3 regions of the Rhodococcus artemisiae genome follow, and region 1 is predicted to be linked to each of the others. Evidence: predicted binding sites of a transcription regulator. Region 1 holds the regulator's gene; each other region holds the start of a gene.
What was found. The regulator LexA, encoded in region 1, represses DNA repair genes until DNA is damaged. The targets are predictions, from matches to a motif close to CGAACANNTGTTCG.

Region 1 (4,158 bases):
CAAGGCGAAGGTCGTGACCTCCGGGTTGACGAATTCGGAGCGACTGGCACTCGGCCGCAACCCGGACGGTTCGTTCGACGCTCTCGTCGAGGACTGCCGGGCGTGCGCGGTCGATGAATTGATCGATGCACACGGGAAACCGGTACGGTCACCCGAGGAATTCGAGGCGCTAGCCGCGGTCGTACGCAGCGAACTTCCCCGGCGCGTCGCGCACCTGCTGAAATCGGTGGTCCCGGCACTGAGCAAGGCTCATGAGGTCGGCGTGCTGCTCGATCGGGTTCGCGACGAGGCTGCTGACGACGTCCGAGAGCAACTGTCCTCGTTGCTCTTCGCCGGGTTCGTCACAGACCTGGGCACTCGTCGCCTGGCCGACCTTCCACGGTATCTCGCTGCCGCCGCCCAGCGCCTCGAAGCGCTGCCGGCAAGTGCGAATCGCGACGCGCAGGCCATGGACATCCTCGATCGGGTGTACGCGGCCTACGACAAGCTACTCACACGGTTACCCGAGGAACGCCGAACCGCGCGCGACGTCGTGGACGTCTACTGGATGATCGAGGAACTTCGCGTGAGCCTGTTCGCCCAGGGAATGGGCACGCGGGGTCCGGTGTCGGAGAAACGGGTACTCAAGGCCATCGATTCGATCCGCTGACGAGGCAGACCCCGAGTCCGGCCAGGTCAGTCCATGTCGGCGGCGACATCGCGGGTGCGTTGGTGTTCGCGCAACTCGGTGATCTCGCGTTCGAAATCCTCGGCGGAGCTGAACGACCGGTATACCGAGGCGAATCGGAGGTAGGCGACCTCGTCGAGGTCGCGCAGCGGTCCGAGTATCGCAAGCCCCACCTCGTGGCTGGGAACCTCCGGTGCCCCCTTGGCGCGCACAGCGTCTTCGACCTGTTGCGCAAGCTTGTTCAGGGCGTCGTTGTCGACATCACGTCCTTGGCAGGCGCGCGCGACGCCGCGCACGACCTTCTCTCTGCTGAAGGGCTCGGTCACGCCGCTGCGCTTGACAACGGACAGCACGGCGGCCTCGACCGTGGTGAATCGGCGACCGCACTCCGGGCAGGCCCGACGGCGGCGAATCGCGGCGCCCTCGTCGGCTTCGCGCGAATCGACGACCCTCGAGTCGGGGTGCCGGCAATACGGGCAGTACATGTCGATTCCTTCGTCGCTGCCGTGATGGCCGCGACGTCGCCGACGAAACGATGCCGTGTTCGTAGGATCGATCTCGCCCGGGGGCAGGGTCGTCCCGACGCGACCACACGGGGTGGTGTGACTGACAGATTCAGACAATACCCGCACGTGTGGTGTGCTCTTCGAGTCCGGGTGGGTCTTCACCGCACCGTCATCTACCACCGGTGACCGCTTCCCCTGCCCCAGCGGGCGACGCTGCGTCGGTCACGACCGGTATCGAGTGAGCGGCTTCCGCTACGACCTGGCTCGTACGGATATGCGCGATGCACAGGATCGCCGTGACCGCGACGGCCGTGAACACCACCGTGGCGAGCACCTGCCACAGCGCGTGCCCGTGGCCGGCGCGGACAGCGGGCGGGTGAGCGCAGGACGTCCCCGCGTACCGCACCGGGTATCGATGGTCGCCTCCCGCCCACAGTGGTGATGCAGCCGGCGCGATCTCGATCGTGCCGATCGGCGCGGTGGTCCGGAATTCCGTCAACAGTGCTGTGCCCATCGGATCCTCCGTGGCAGTCATGGGTCGATAGGTTCGCCCACACATTCGAACGAATACCTGTTCGAAGTTTCTATCACGCGGAGGTGATCCGCGTCGCTGGTTTGTTCGAAACAATCTCGAACAGATGTTTGATATACCGCACGGATCCGGTTAGATTCGAGAGATCACACGCAACACATCAGAAACTCGACGCACGGAGGTCACGACCATGACGGACGCCAGCTCCGCGACCAGCCGGCCGAAGAAGTCGTCCGGCACCGACGGCACGGCGCTCACCGAGCGTCAACGCCGCGTCCTCGAGGTAATTCGCACATCGGTCGCCGAAAGGGGATACCCGCCGAGCATCCGAGAGATCGGAGACGCGGTCGGCCTCAACAGCACGTCCTCGGTCGCACACCAGCTACGCACGCTCGAGCGCAAGGGTCTGCTGCGCCGCGACCCCAATCGCCCCCGCGCGGTGGACGTACGAGGATTCGACGATCCGCAGGTAGCCTCCGACGTCGTCGGCGAGGTGATCCCGGCGGTCCCCTCCGACGACATCCCGTCGGCCGCACTCGTTCCCGTGGTCGGACGGATCGCAGCGGGCGGCCCGATCCTCGCGGAGGAGGCCATCGAGAACGTCTTCCCGCTGCCCCGCGAGGTCGTGGGCCAGGGGTCGTTGTTCCTACTGAAGGTTGTCGGTGAATCGATGATCAACGCGGCGATCTGCGACGGCGACTGGGTCGTGGTTCGCCAGCAGAATGTAGCCGAGAGCGGCGACATCGTCGCAGCCATGCTCGACGGCGAGGCCACGGTCAAGACGTTCAAGCGGGTGAAGAACGATGTCTGGCTGATGCCGCACAACCCGATGTTCGAACCGATCCCCGGTAACGACGCCGTCATTCTCGGCAAAGTGGTCACGGTCATCCGCAAGCTCTGACCCGCGCATTCGGCCGCACACCAGGGGCGGTTCCTACCCATTCCGACACGCCGAGGCCGGTGTGGGTCCATCTCGGTGGACCCACACCGGCCTCGCGCTGTGCATCTGCGATCAACCGCGCGTCGATCAGATGTCCAGACCGCGGCCGATGACCTCCTTCATGATCTCGTTGGTACCGCCGTAGATCTTCTGGACCCGAGAATCGAGGTACGCCTTGGCAATCGGGTACTCACGCATGTATCCGTAGCCGCCGTGCAATTGGAGGCAGCGGTCGATGAGCTCGACCTGCTTGTCCGTGGTCCAGTACTTGGCCATCGCTGCTTCCTGCACAGTGAGGGCACCGGCATTGAGCAGCTCGACGCACTTGTCCACGAACACTCGAGCAAGCAGAGCTTCCGTCGACAGCTCGGCGAGCTCGAATCGGCTGTTCTGGAACCGTCCGATCGGCTTACCGAATGCCTTCCGATCGCGGCAGTACTGGATTGTATCCTCGAGAACCTGCTCCATCGCTGCGGCCGCGACCACAGCGATCGAGAGCCTCTCCTGCGGAAGATTCTGCATCAGGTAGATGAACCCCAGGCCCTCTTCGCCGAGCATATTGGCGGCGGGGACACGCACCTCGTCGAAGCTCAGCTCGGCGGTATCCTGCGCATCGAGACCGATCTTGTCGAGGTTGCGGCCACGCTCGAAGCCGGGCATACCGCGTTCGACGACGAGTAGGGAGAATCCCTGTGCCCCCTTCTCCGGGTCGGTGCAGGCAACCACGATCACCAGGTCGGCGTTGATCCCGTTGGTGATGAACGTCTTGGATCCACTCAGGACCCAATCGTCACCGTCGCGAACCGCGCGGGTCTTGATGCCTTGGAGATCGCTGCCGGTACCGGGCTCGGTCATCGCGATCGCCGTGATGATCTCGCCCGAGCAGAATCCGGGGAGCCACCGCTTCTTCTGCTCCTGGTTCGCGAGATTCAGCAGGTACGGTGCCACGACGTCGTTGTGCAACATGAAACCGACCCCGCTGTATCCACCGCGGGTGGTCTCCTCCGTCAGGACGACGTTGTAGCGGAAATCGTCGACGCCGCCGCCACCGAACTCTTCGGGCACCGCCATTCCCAGGAAGCCTTGGGCGCCCGCCTTCTTCCACACCTCACGATCGACGATCTTGTCCTTCTCCCACTGCTCGTGGAAGGGTGCCACCTCCTGTTCGAGGAACTTCCGGTACGACTCACGGAACAGGTCGTGTTCGGGCTCGAAAAGGGTGCGTTCCATCTGCGCTCCTGTCAGTGACGACGTGGACATACCCACGGTATGCACGCGGCCTGACCGTGACGCTGACAGGAGCGAGCGGATTTTGTGACCGCGACAACCTCGATCGTCAGCGGCGCAGATCAGCCAATCGACGAAGGATCGGGTATGCCACGAGGATTCCCATCGAACCCCATGCGATCCCGCCGAGCTCGACCGATCCGATAGAGAGCGTCAGGTCGCCGATACCTGCAACAAGTGCAGCCGCCACGACCGTGAGATTCACCGGGTCGGTGAAGTCGATCTT
Region 2 (4,158 bases), on a different contig from region 1:
TCCTGTGCAACCGCCCGGATCTGCAGTCGTCGGGTCTCGCTCATCGGACCACCGCTTCCTCTCGGGTTCCGAATCGGAACAGTTCCGGTGCGACGGCAGTGCCGTCGGCCGGTCCTGCAACGAGTTCGCCGACTGCGGGTGCGAACTTGGCGCGCACCACGTCGCGGTCGGTGACGACTTCGATTCCGTCGGGGACGGGACGCAGTCCGCGCACTGCGACACCGAAGCGGACGTCGGCGCCGGCGAGGGCTGCGGCGTGCTGCAATGCGACGACGGATCGGTCGGCGTGGAGTCGTCCTGCATTGCGGTGATGCACGACCGCGGTATCGAATCGGACACCGGGCCAGCGTTTTCCGGCGTCGGACGGATCGAGGAGCTCGTGATCGATCCCGACGGCCCCGAGCGCACGCGTTGCTGTTGGCCGCCGGACAACTGCCTGGGGTAGTCGTGGATCTTGTCTCCCACACCGACGCGTTCGAGCAGTTCGCGGGCTTCGGCTTCGACCACGGCGCGTCTGCGTTTCTGCGCGGAGAGCGGTGCTTCGATGACATTCTCGAGTGCGGTGAGGTGGGGAAAGAGATTGAAGTTCTGGAATACGAACCCGATCCGGGACCGTTGCCGGAGGACGTCGCGGGTGCGCAGTTCATGCAACTTGTCGCCGCGACGGCGGTAGCCGACGAGCTCCCCGTCGATGCGGATGGTGCCGCGGTCGACCTTCTCGAGGTGATTGAGGGTGCGCAGCAGCGTGGACTTCCCGGACCCTGACGGGCCGAGGATCACCATCACCTCACCCTTGCGGACCTGCAGATCCACGCCCGCGAGCACCTCGAGCGACCCGAAGGATTTATGGACGCCTCGCACGTCGACGGCGTATTCGCTCTGCTGTTCGGTGGCGGTCATCGGGTTGCTCCTCGGGGTGCACCGACACCGGTGTCTCGGATCTCGCGGTACTGTGCGACCGCTTTCTGCCACGGGGTGAGAGGCAAGGCGCGGGCCGAGCCGCGCGCGTAGTGCCGCTCGATGTAGTACTGCACGATGGACAGCACCGTGGTGAGGACGATGTACCAGACGGTCGCGACCATGAGCAGCGGCACGACCCTGCCGTTGCGGCCGAAAATAACCTGTACCTGGTAGAACAGCTCGGCGATCGCCATCGTCGACACGATCGATGTGCCCTTGAACAGGCTGATGACCTCGTTGGCTGCGTTCGGCAGGATCGAGCGCATCGCTTGCGGCAGCACGATCCGGAAGAACTGGCGCAGCCGCGGGATGCCGAGTGCGTTGGCCGCTTCGATCTGCCCGTGGTCGACGGAGATGATGCCGGCACGAATGATCTCCGCCGAGTACGCAGCCTGGTGGAGTGCAAGGCCTATCACGGCGGCTGTGAAACCCGAGATCACTCCCGAGACCTGGAATTCGAAGAATCCGGGTCCGAACGGGATTCCGACAGACAGGGTTTGGTAGAGGTACGCGATGTTGAACCAGAAGAGCAGCTGGACGATCAGTGGGATGGACCGGAACGCCCAGATGTAGGTCCACGAAATGACCTGCAGTACTGGATTGTTCGACAATCTGCTGGCCGCCAGGAGCACACCGAGCGCGAATCCGACGACGGTCCCCCACAGGGTGAGCTTGATCGTCATCCACAGGGCCGAGAGGACCGACCCCGCGGTGAAGTACTGAGCGAAGGTCGGCCAGTCCCAGCCGGGGTTGGTCGCGAGACCGTGAATGAACTGTGCAACGACGATCAGAACCGCGGCGCTGGTCACCCATCTCCATGGGTGCCGGGTGCGGGCCACCGACAAGTCTGCGTCGTCTATGCGTTCCGGGGCCGAGTCGGTGGTACGGATATCGGTCGGCGCGCTCACGCCGACCTCCTGCGAACAGGAGACATCGAAACATGCCTTTCACGGGAGACAAGGAGACGGTATTCCGCAACCGGTTTCGGTGGCGGCACTTCGCAACAGCGTTGTCGGTGTCGTTCAGCAACAGCGTGATGATGCGCCGCGGCACAGATCGATGTGCCTGCGGCGCCACGAAGCGCGTTCGATACTGCTAGTCATCTCCGACCTCCATCGGTCCCGGCGGTAGCACCCGCACCCGAAAGCGGGGGGTTGCTGCGACGTCATTGAGCCAGGTCTCTCGGTCGCTCTGGATGGCGCCTCGAACTGTAAGGCCATTCGGACATGTGGTCAATAGTTGAGCCTGTTGAAGTCGACTGAATTATGTTGGTACACAATTAGAATCACTCTGATCTGAATTCTCCGCTGGCCGGAGGACTCCACCGCGCCGCCGAGCTGGAACCGAGACCACCACCGCCAATATCGATTGTATGTTCGAGTGAGTCTTGCAAATCGAATGCTAGTTCGATAGAATCTGATCATGGGTGGGGAACTCTGGAAACTCGACAACAAGCAACTCATGGCCGAGACACTCGCCGTGTCCGCCGAAATCCACACCATGCAGGTGCAACGAGTGGATCTGATGATCGCGATGTACGAACGCGACACCGTCGAAGACCACGGCTACCGCAGCCCCGCACACTGGCTCGCCGCCGCAACGAACCTCGAACTCGGCGAATGCCACCGCATCGAATCCCTGGCTCGTCTACTGCGACTGGAACCGGAAGTACGTGAGGCATACAGCTCCGGGCTGGTGGCTGCGGACAAAGCCCGCCAGATCGCCTACTTCTGCCAGCACTACCCCCGCACCATGAACCCCTGCGACTTCGAGAAAGCCCGCACCATCCTCATCGACCACGCCAGCGAGAAGGTCGCCACCAAAACCACCGTCCGAGCCCTGATCCGCCGACTCGAGCACCTCTACGGCACCGACGACGGACCACCACCCGGTGAAGACACCACCCGCAACGAACTGTTCGTCTCCACCACTCTGCACGGGCGAGTGGCGATCAAAGGAGAATTCGACGCCGTCACCGGCGCACGCCTGCGGCATCTGCTCTCACCGCTGTCGGCACCGAGACCCGAAACGAACGGCATCAAAGACGACCGGCCGGCCTCGCGGCGCACCGCCGACGCCTTCGAGCAACTTCTGCAGTGCATCGAAGCCGCCGGTCTCGTGCCCGTCGAAGGCGGTGTGAAACCGCACGTGACGGTCACCGCGTCGATCACGGATCTGACGAAGAACACCGCCGTGAGAGAACTCTTCGCGCACTCCCCGGAACAGGGATACGCGACCGAACCCTGGGCCGGACCACTGTCGATCGACACCGCACGGATGCTCGCGTGCGACTGCCAGGTCACCCGGCTCCTGCTCGACGAACACGGCGTCCCGCTGGCGCACGGGCGGACGCACCGTTCCGCGACGACGGCGCAACGGCGAGCGTTGACTGTCCGCGACGGCGGATGCGCCTTCCCAGGGTGCAGTACCCCGCCGGCCTGGGCGGATGCCCACCACATTCACCACTGGGTCGACGGCGGTGATACCGACCTCGACAACCTGGTGATGCTCTGCGGACATCACCACCGGTTGATGCACCACACCGAGTGGGAAGTCGAGATGACCGAAGCGCGTCGGCCGCAGTTCGTTCCACCTGCGAGTGTGGATCTGTTCCGGAAGCCGATTCCGGGGAACAGGCCGGATCTGGTCGTCTAGCTACACAACAGAACACAAAGACAGCCACCGTCACCAGTGCGCACCCGCGCCCTGGGGCCGGTGGCTGTGTGCGTCCGCCTACTTGGCGGCGGTGTTGAGTGAGCGCGTGGCCTCGGCCATCACACGAACGGCTTCGTTCCGCGTCAGCGTCGAGAAATACTGCTCCGACTGCTGCAGCTGCTCCCCCACAAGACACGTCGGCCCTTTGTCGAGATTCTCGAGAGCGCGCGCCACGGTGTCCTCGGGGCTCGTCGCGCCTGGAACCGGCGTGTCGAGGCTCTCGATCTGCCCCATTTCGAGCATCAGCCGACGCAATGCCGGGGTATCCGTTCGGCTGAGCACCAGCGACAACACGTCCACACCTTCAGGATTGAATTCGGCCCATAGGCTCTCACCCATCACGAGGTCGAAAGCCTTCGATGCGGAGTAGGCCGCCATGTTCGAACAGCCACGCAGACCTGATCCGGACGTCACGAGGATGATGCCACCCCTGCCTCGCTCGACCATGGCCGCTCCGAAGTGATGCGCCAACGCCATAGAGGT
Region 3 (4,158 bases), on a different contig from region 1:
GTTCCGGTTCTCTACACGTCGGACCTCGCCCGTGCGACCGAGACCGCCCGCCCCCTCTCAGATGTTTTCGACGTCGAACCCGTCCTTCTTCCGGACCTACGCGAGAAGTCCTACGGCGTTGCGGGTGGGCGCCCGCAGGCGTGGCTTGACACCTATTTCGTCCCTCCACCTCCCGCCGGAGAACGCCTGGATCACGACGAGGGAATCGAAGGCGCGGAAACCAAGCTCGAGTGGGTCTCTCGCGTCTACCGGGCTATGGATCGAATCACTTCCGACAGCGAGGAACATCGCATTGTCGTCACCCACGGCGGTTCGCTCAGCTGGGTCGTTGCGGCCTGGCAGCGACTTCCGATCAGCGCGTGCGCGCATGTGGCCTATCGCGCCGCTCCGGGCAGCATCACGGTGCTCGAGCAAGACGACGTCTTCCACAACCGCACGCTGCGCACCCTCGGGGATCTCGGCCACATTCTTTGATCCCGGTTCGTGGATGGGCCGATTGCGGCGGTCACCGTGACCAGGGCACACGTGCCCTGGTGACGGTGGCTGTCTTGATGTTTTATTGTGGACCTAGGACACCAGATCCGGCCGGTTCCCCGGAATCGGCGTACGGAACAAGTCCACACTCGCGGGCGGAATGAACTGCGGCCGAAGATGTTCGGTCAACTCGACTTCCCAGTCGGTGTGATGCATCAACCGATGATGATGTCCGCACAACATCACGAGGTTGTCGAGGTCGGTGTCACCGCCGTCGACCCAATGCCGCAGATGATGGGCGTCTGCCCACGCTGGTGGTGTCGAACCCCCGGGGAAGGCGCATCCGCCGTCGCGCACAGTCAACGCTCGACGTTGCGCCGTCGTCGCAGTCCGGTACGTCCGCCCGTGCGCCAGCGGCACGCCGTGTTCGTCGAGCAGGATCCTGGTGACCTGGCAATCACACGCGAGCATCCGCGCGGCATCGAGCGACAGCGGCCCGGCCCACGACTCGGTCGCGTACCCCTGCTCGGGGCTGTTCGCGAAGAGTTCTTTGATGGCGGTGTTCTCGGTCGGATCTGTGATCGACGCGGTGACCGTCACATGCGGTTTCACACCGCCTTCGACGGGGACGAGACCGGCGGCGTCGACGCACTGCAGAAGCTGATCGAAGGCGTCGGCGTTGCGCCGCGAGGCCGGCCGATCGTCTTTGACACCACCCACCTCGGGCCTCGGTGCCGCCAACGGGAAAGCAGATGCCGTAGTCGCGCTCCGGTGACCGCGTCGAAGTCGCCTTTGAGCACGACCCGGCCGTGCAGGGTGGTCGAGACGAACAACTCGTTGCGCGACGAGTCTTCACCCGGTGGTGGCCCGTCGCCGGTGCTGTAGAGGTGCTCGAGCCTGCGGATCAGGGCTCGGACGGTGGTTTTGGTGGCGACCTTCTCGCTGGCGTGGTCGATGAGGATGGTGCGGGCTCGGTCGAACTCGCAGGGGTTCATGGTGCGGGGGTAGTGCTGGCAGAAGTAGGCGATCCGGCGGGCTTTCTCCGAGTCGAGCAGGCCGGATGAATACGCTGTGCGGACTTCCGGTTCGAGCCGCAGCAGGCGGGCGAGTGTCTCGATGCGGTGGCATTCACCGATCTCGAGGTTCGTTGCGGCGGCGAGCCAGTGTGCGGGGCTGCGGTAGCCGTGTTCTTCGACGGTGTCGCGTTCGAACATCGCGATCATCAGGTCTACCCGGTGTACCTGGAGGGTGTGGATCTCGGCGGAGACGGCGAGTGTCTCGGCCATGAGTTGTGTGTCGTTGAGTTCCCCACCCATGATCAGATTCTATCGAACTTACATTCGATGATCAAGAGATATTGGAATACATGTTCGACACAGAACGGGAGTGTGCCGGCAGTCGACACACACAGTGAGCGCCTTCGGTCACGATGCACTCACGAGGGCTGTCGCGATCTCCGCCGACACCTGCACGTTCCCCAGATACACTGCAACGTTCGTGTCGAGGGTGGCACCATCTGTGCCGCGGTGCATGTGGTCGAGCAGGAACGGCGTCAGATCCTTACCCCGGACACCCGCGGCCGCCGCTTCCTGCTCCGCGTCGGCAAGCACTCGATCGTGCAGGGCAGGATCGACCTGTTTGTCGGCAGCGACCGGATTCGCGATGAGGACCGCGGACCTCAATGCAAGATCGTCACGGGCACGGGCCACCATCGCCGCGGCCTCCGGTGAATCCACCGCATCGACCGTGCATCCGCTGTCGCGCACGTAGAAGCCTGGGAAGCAGGTGGTGCGATATCCCAGCACGATCACACCGAGCGTTTCGAGCCGTTCGAGTGTGGCAGGCACGTCGAGGATGGACTTCACTCCCGCGCTGACGATCAGGATCGGAATCGACGACAGAGCAACAAGATCCGCACTCTCGTCGAACGTCGTCGCCGCGCCGCGGTGGACACCGCCGAGACCGCCGGTCGCGAACACCTCGATCCCCGCACGCTGCGCGAGCAGCGCTGTCGACGCCACCGTCGTCCCGCCGTGCGAACCCTTCGCCGCTGCGACGGGCAGGTCGCGAATCCCGGTCTTGACCGTCCCCGAATCCGCGGCCTCGATCAACTCGATCTGATCGCGCGACAAGCCCACGGTGGGGACACCTGCGACCACGCCTGTCGTCGCGGGCGTGACGCCCGCTTCTCGCAACAAACGTTCGGCCGCGAACGCCACCTCGAGGTTGCGCGGCCGCGTCAGTCCGTGCGTGAAGATCGTCGATTCGAGCGCCACCACAGGCCGGCCGGCCGAGACGGCAGCACGCACCTCGTCGGCAACGACGATCCGTTCGGTCATACACCGACGATATGCGCCATCACTCGCCTCGACGTCCCAAACGCGCCAGGACCCGTGCCTGCCGATCGCCAGAGCCGGCTTCCACACCAGGCTTGCAGACACTGTCCATGTAGAGGGAGTCGCCGAAGCTGTCGGCACCGGCTTCGATCCGGTCGAGTTCGGCATCGGTGTAGTTCACGGGGATCCCGGCACCCTGCGCGATATCCCACCGATGCACGAGCAGATCCCAGATATAGAACTGCTCGAACGTCGATCCGAGCGTCGTCGGGCCGAAGTATCCCTCGTACGGGGTGGCGACGAGCTCGGTGTCGGTCAGCAGCGCGGCAACTCGAGCGGTGTGCTCGCGCCACCCCGCCGCGGGGTCGTCGAGGTCGGGGCGCTCACCGACGTCGAGGCCGCGACCGGCCAGGAACTCACGTTGGGTGTCGACGATGTGCGCGACCACGTCGCGCGTCGTCCAGCCGTCACAGGGCGACGGCCGGTCCCACGAACCGGACTCGACAGCCCCGATGACCGCGGTCAGTGGCGTGTTCGCCGCTTCGTGTCGGAGTGCTGTTGTATTGATGGACGTTGTACTCATGACTTGACGATATTCCCGCGTGAGGATCCGTTATTGATGAAACCCGACACCGACGACGGGCCGGAACGACAGCCGATCGAACGTGCCCACCTGAACGACCCGACCGACACCTCCAGCAAGGTCTTCCGGTATCCGGCCGCACCCGAGCTCGCGGCGTTGATGCGTCGGTACTGGATTCCGGTGTGGTCGGTGCCCGCGGGCAGGGAGTCCGTCCAGCGGGTTCTGCAATACCCCGTATGCCTGGCGGTTGTCGCGAAGGATTACGCACGCTTCTACGGCATCACGTCGGGCTTGTCCCGCACCACTCTCGTCGGCGACGGATGGGCGGCCGGGGTGATGTTCACCCCGGCCGCCGGCCATCTCCTCACGCATACACCTGTCGCGGCCTTCACCGACCGTTTCGTCGACCTCTCCGAGGTGTTCGGTGAAGACGGGACTCAGCTTGCCGGCAGCATTCGTGCGGTGATGGACTCCGATCCCCGCTCGCCCGAATCGCATCGCTCCGCGATGGATCTGTTCGACGACATGCTGCGGCCGCTTGCGTCGATCGACGACGAAGGACGCTTGATCAACGAGGTGGTGGCGTACGTCGAGGACAATCCCGATGTCCTACGCGTCGAACAGGTACGAAACGAGTTCGGATTGTCGGAGCGGGCGCTGCAGCGGCTTGTGCACCGCAGGATCGGGCTGACCCCGAAATGGTTGATCCAGCGTCGCCGTCTCCAGGAAGCGGCGGGACGGTTGCGCGAACGGTCGATCCCGCTG

Region 2: Q7514_RS12180 (HNH endonuclease signature motif containing protein) is a predicted target of LexA. The motif match lies at 2,326-2,339, and genes of this name have one in related genera.
Region 3: Q7514_RS25125 (DUF222 domain-containing protein) is a predicted target of LexA. The motif match lies at 1,834-1,847, and genes of this name have one in related genera.

Annotation. Positions count from the first base shown of each region.
Region 1 covers NZ_JAUTXY010000001.1:469,188-473,345, forward strand. Annotated here, with positions in the region: gene hrpA (ATP-dependent RNA helicase HrpA) at 1-649, shown strand, start outside; gene nrdR (transcriptional regulator NrdR) at 676-1,152, opposite strand; gene Q7514_RS02325 (hypothetical protein) at 1,343-1,708, opposite strand; gene lexA (transcriptional repressor LexA) at 1,896-2,606, shown strand; gene Q7514_RS02335 (acyl-CoA dehydrogenase family protein) at 2,733-3,875, opposite strand; gene Q7514_RS02340 (uracil-xanthine permease family protein) at 3,982-4,158, opposite strand, start outside.
Region 2 covers NZ_JAUTXY010000004.1:452,893-457,050, reverse strand. Annotated here, with positions in the region: gene Q7514_RS12200 (GNAT family N-acetyltransferase) at 1-44, opposite strand, end outside; gene Q7514_RS12195 (FAD-dependent oxidoreductase) at 41-388, opposite strand; partial or broken gene Q7514_RS12190 (amino acid ABC transporter ATP-binding protein) at 406-900, opposite strand; gene Q7514_RS12185 (amino acid ABC transporter permease) at 897-1,868, opposite strand; SAM riboswitch class I at 2,070-2,162, opposite strand; gene Q7514_RS12180 (HNH endonuclease signature motif containing protein) at 2,383-3,615, shown strand; gene Q7514_RS12175 (SDR family NAD(P)-dependent oxidoreductase) at 3,694-4,158, opposite strand, start outside.
Region 3 covers NZ_JAUTXY010000014.1:153,566-157,723, reverse strand. Annotated here, with positions in the region: gene Q7514_RS25135 (histidine phosphatase family protein) at 1-474, shown strand, start outside; gene Q7514_RS25130 (HNH endonuclease signature motif containing protein) at 568-1,194, opposite strand; gene Q7514_RS25125 (DUF222 domain-containing protein) at 1,083-1,790, opposite strand; gene Q7514_RS25120 (pseudouridine-5'-phosphate glycosidase) at 1,899-2,813, opposite strand; gene Q7514_RS25115 (maleylpyruvate isomerase family mycothiol-dependent enzyme) at 2,833-3,393, opposite strand; gene Q7514_RS25110 (helix-turn-helix domain-containing protein) at 3,430-4,158, shown strand, end outside.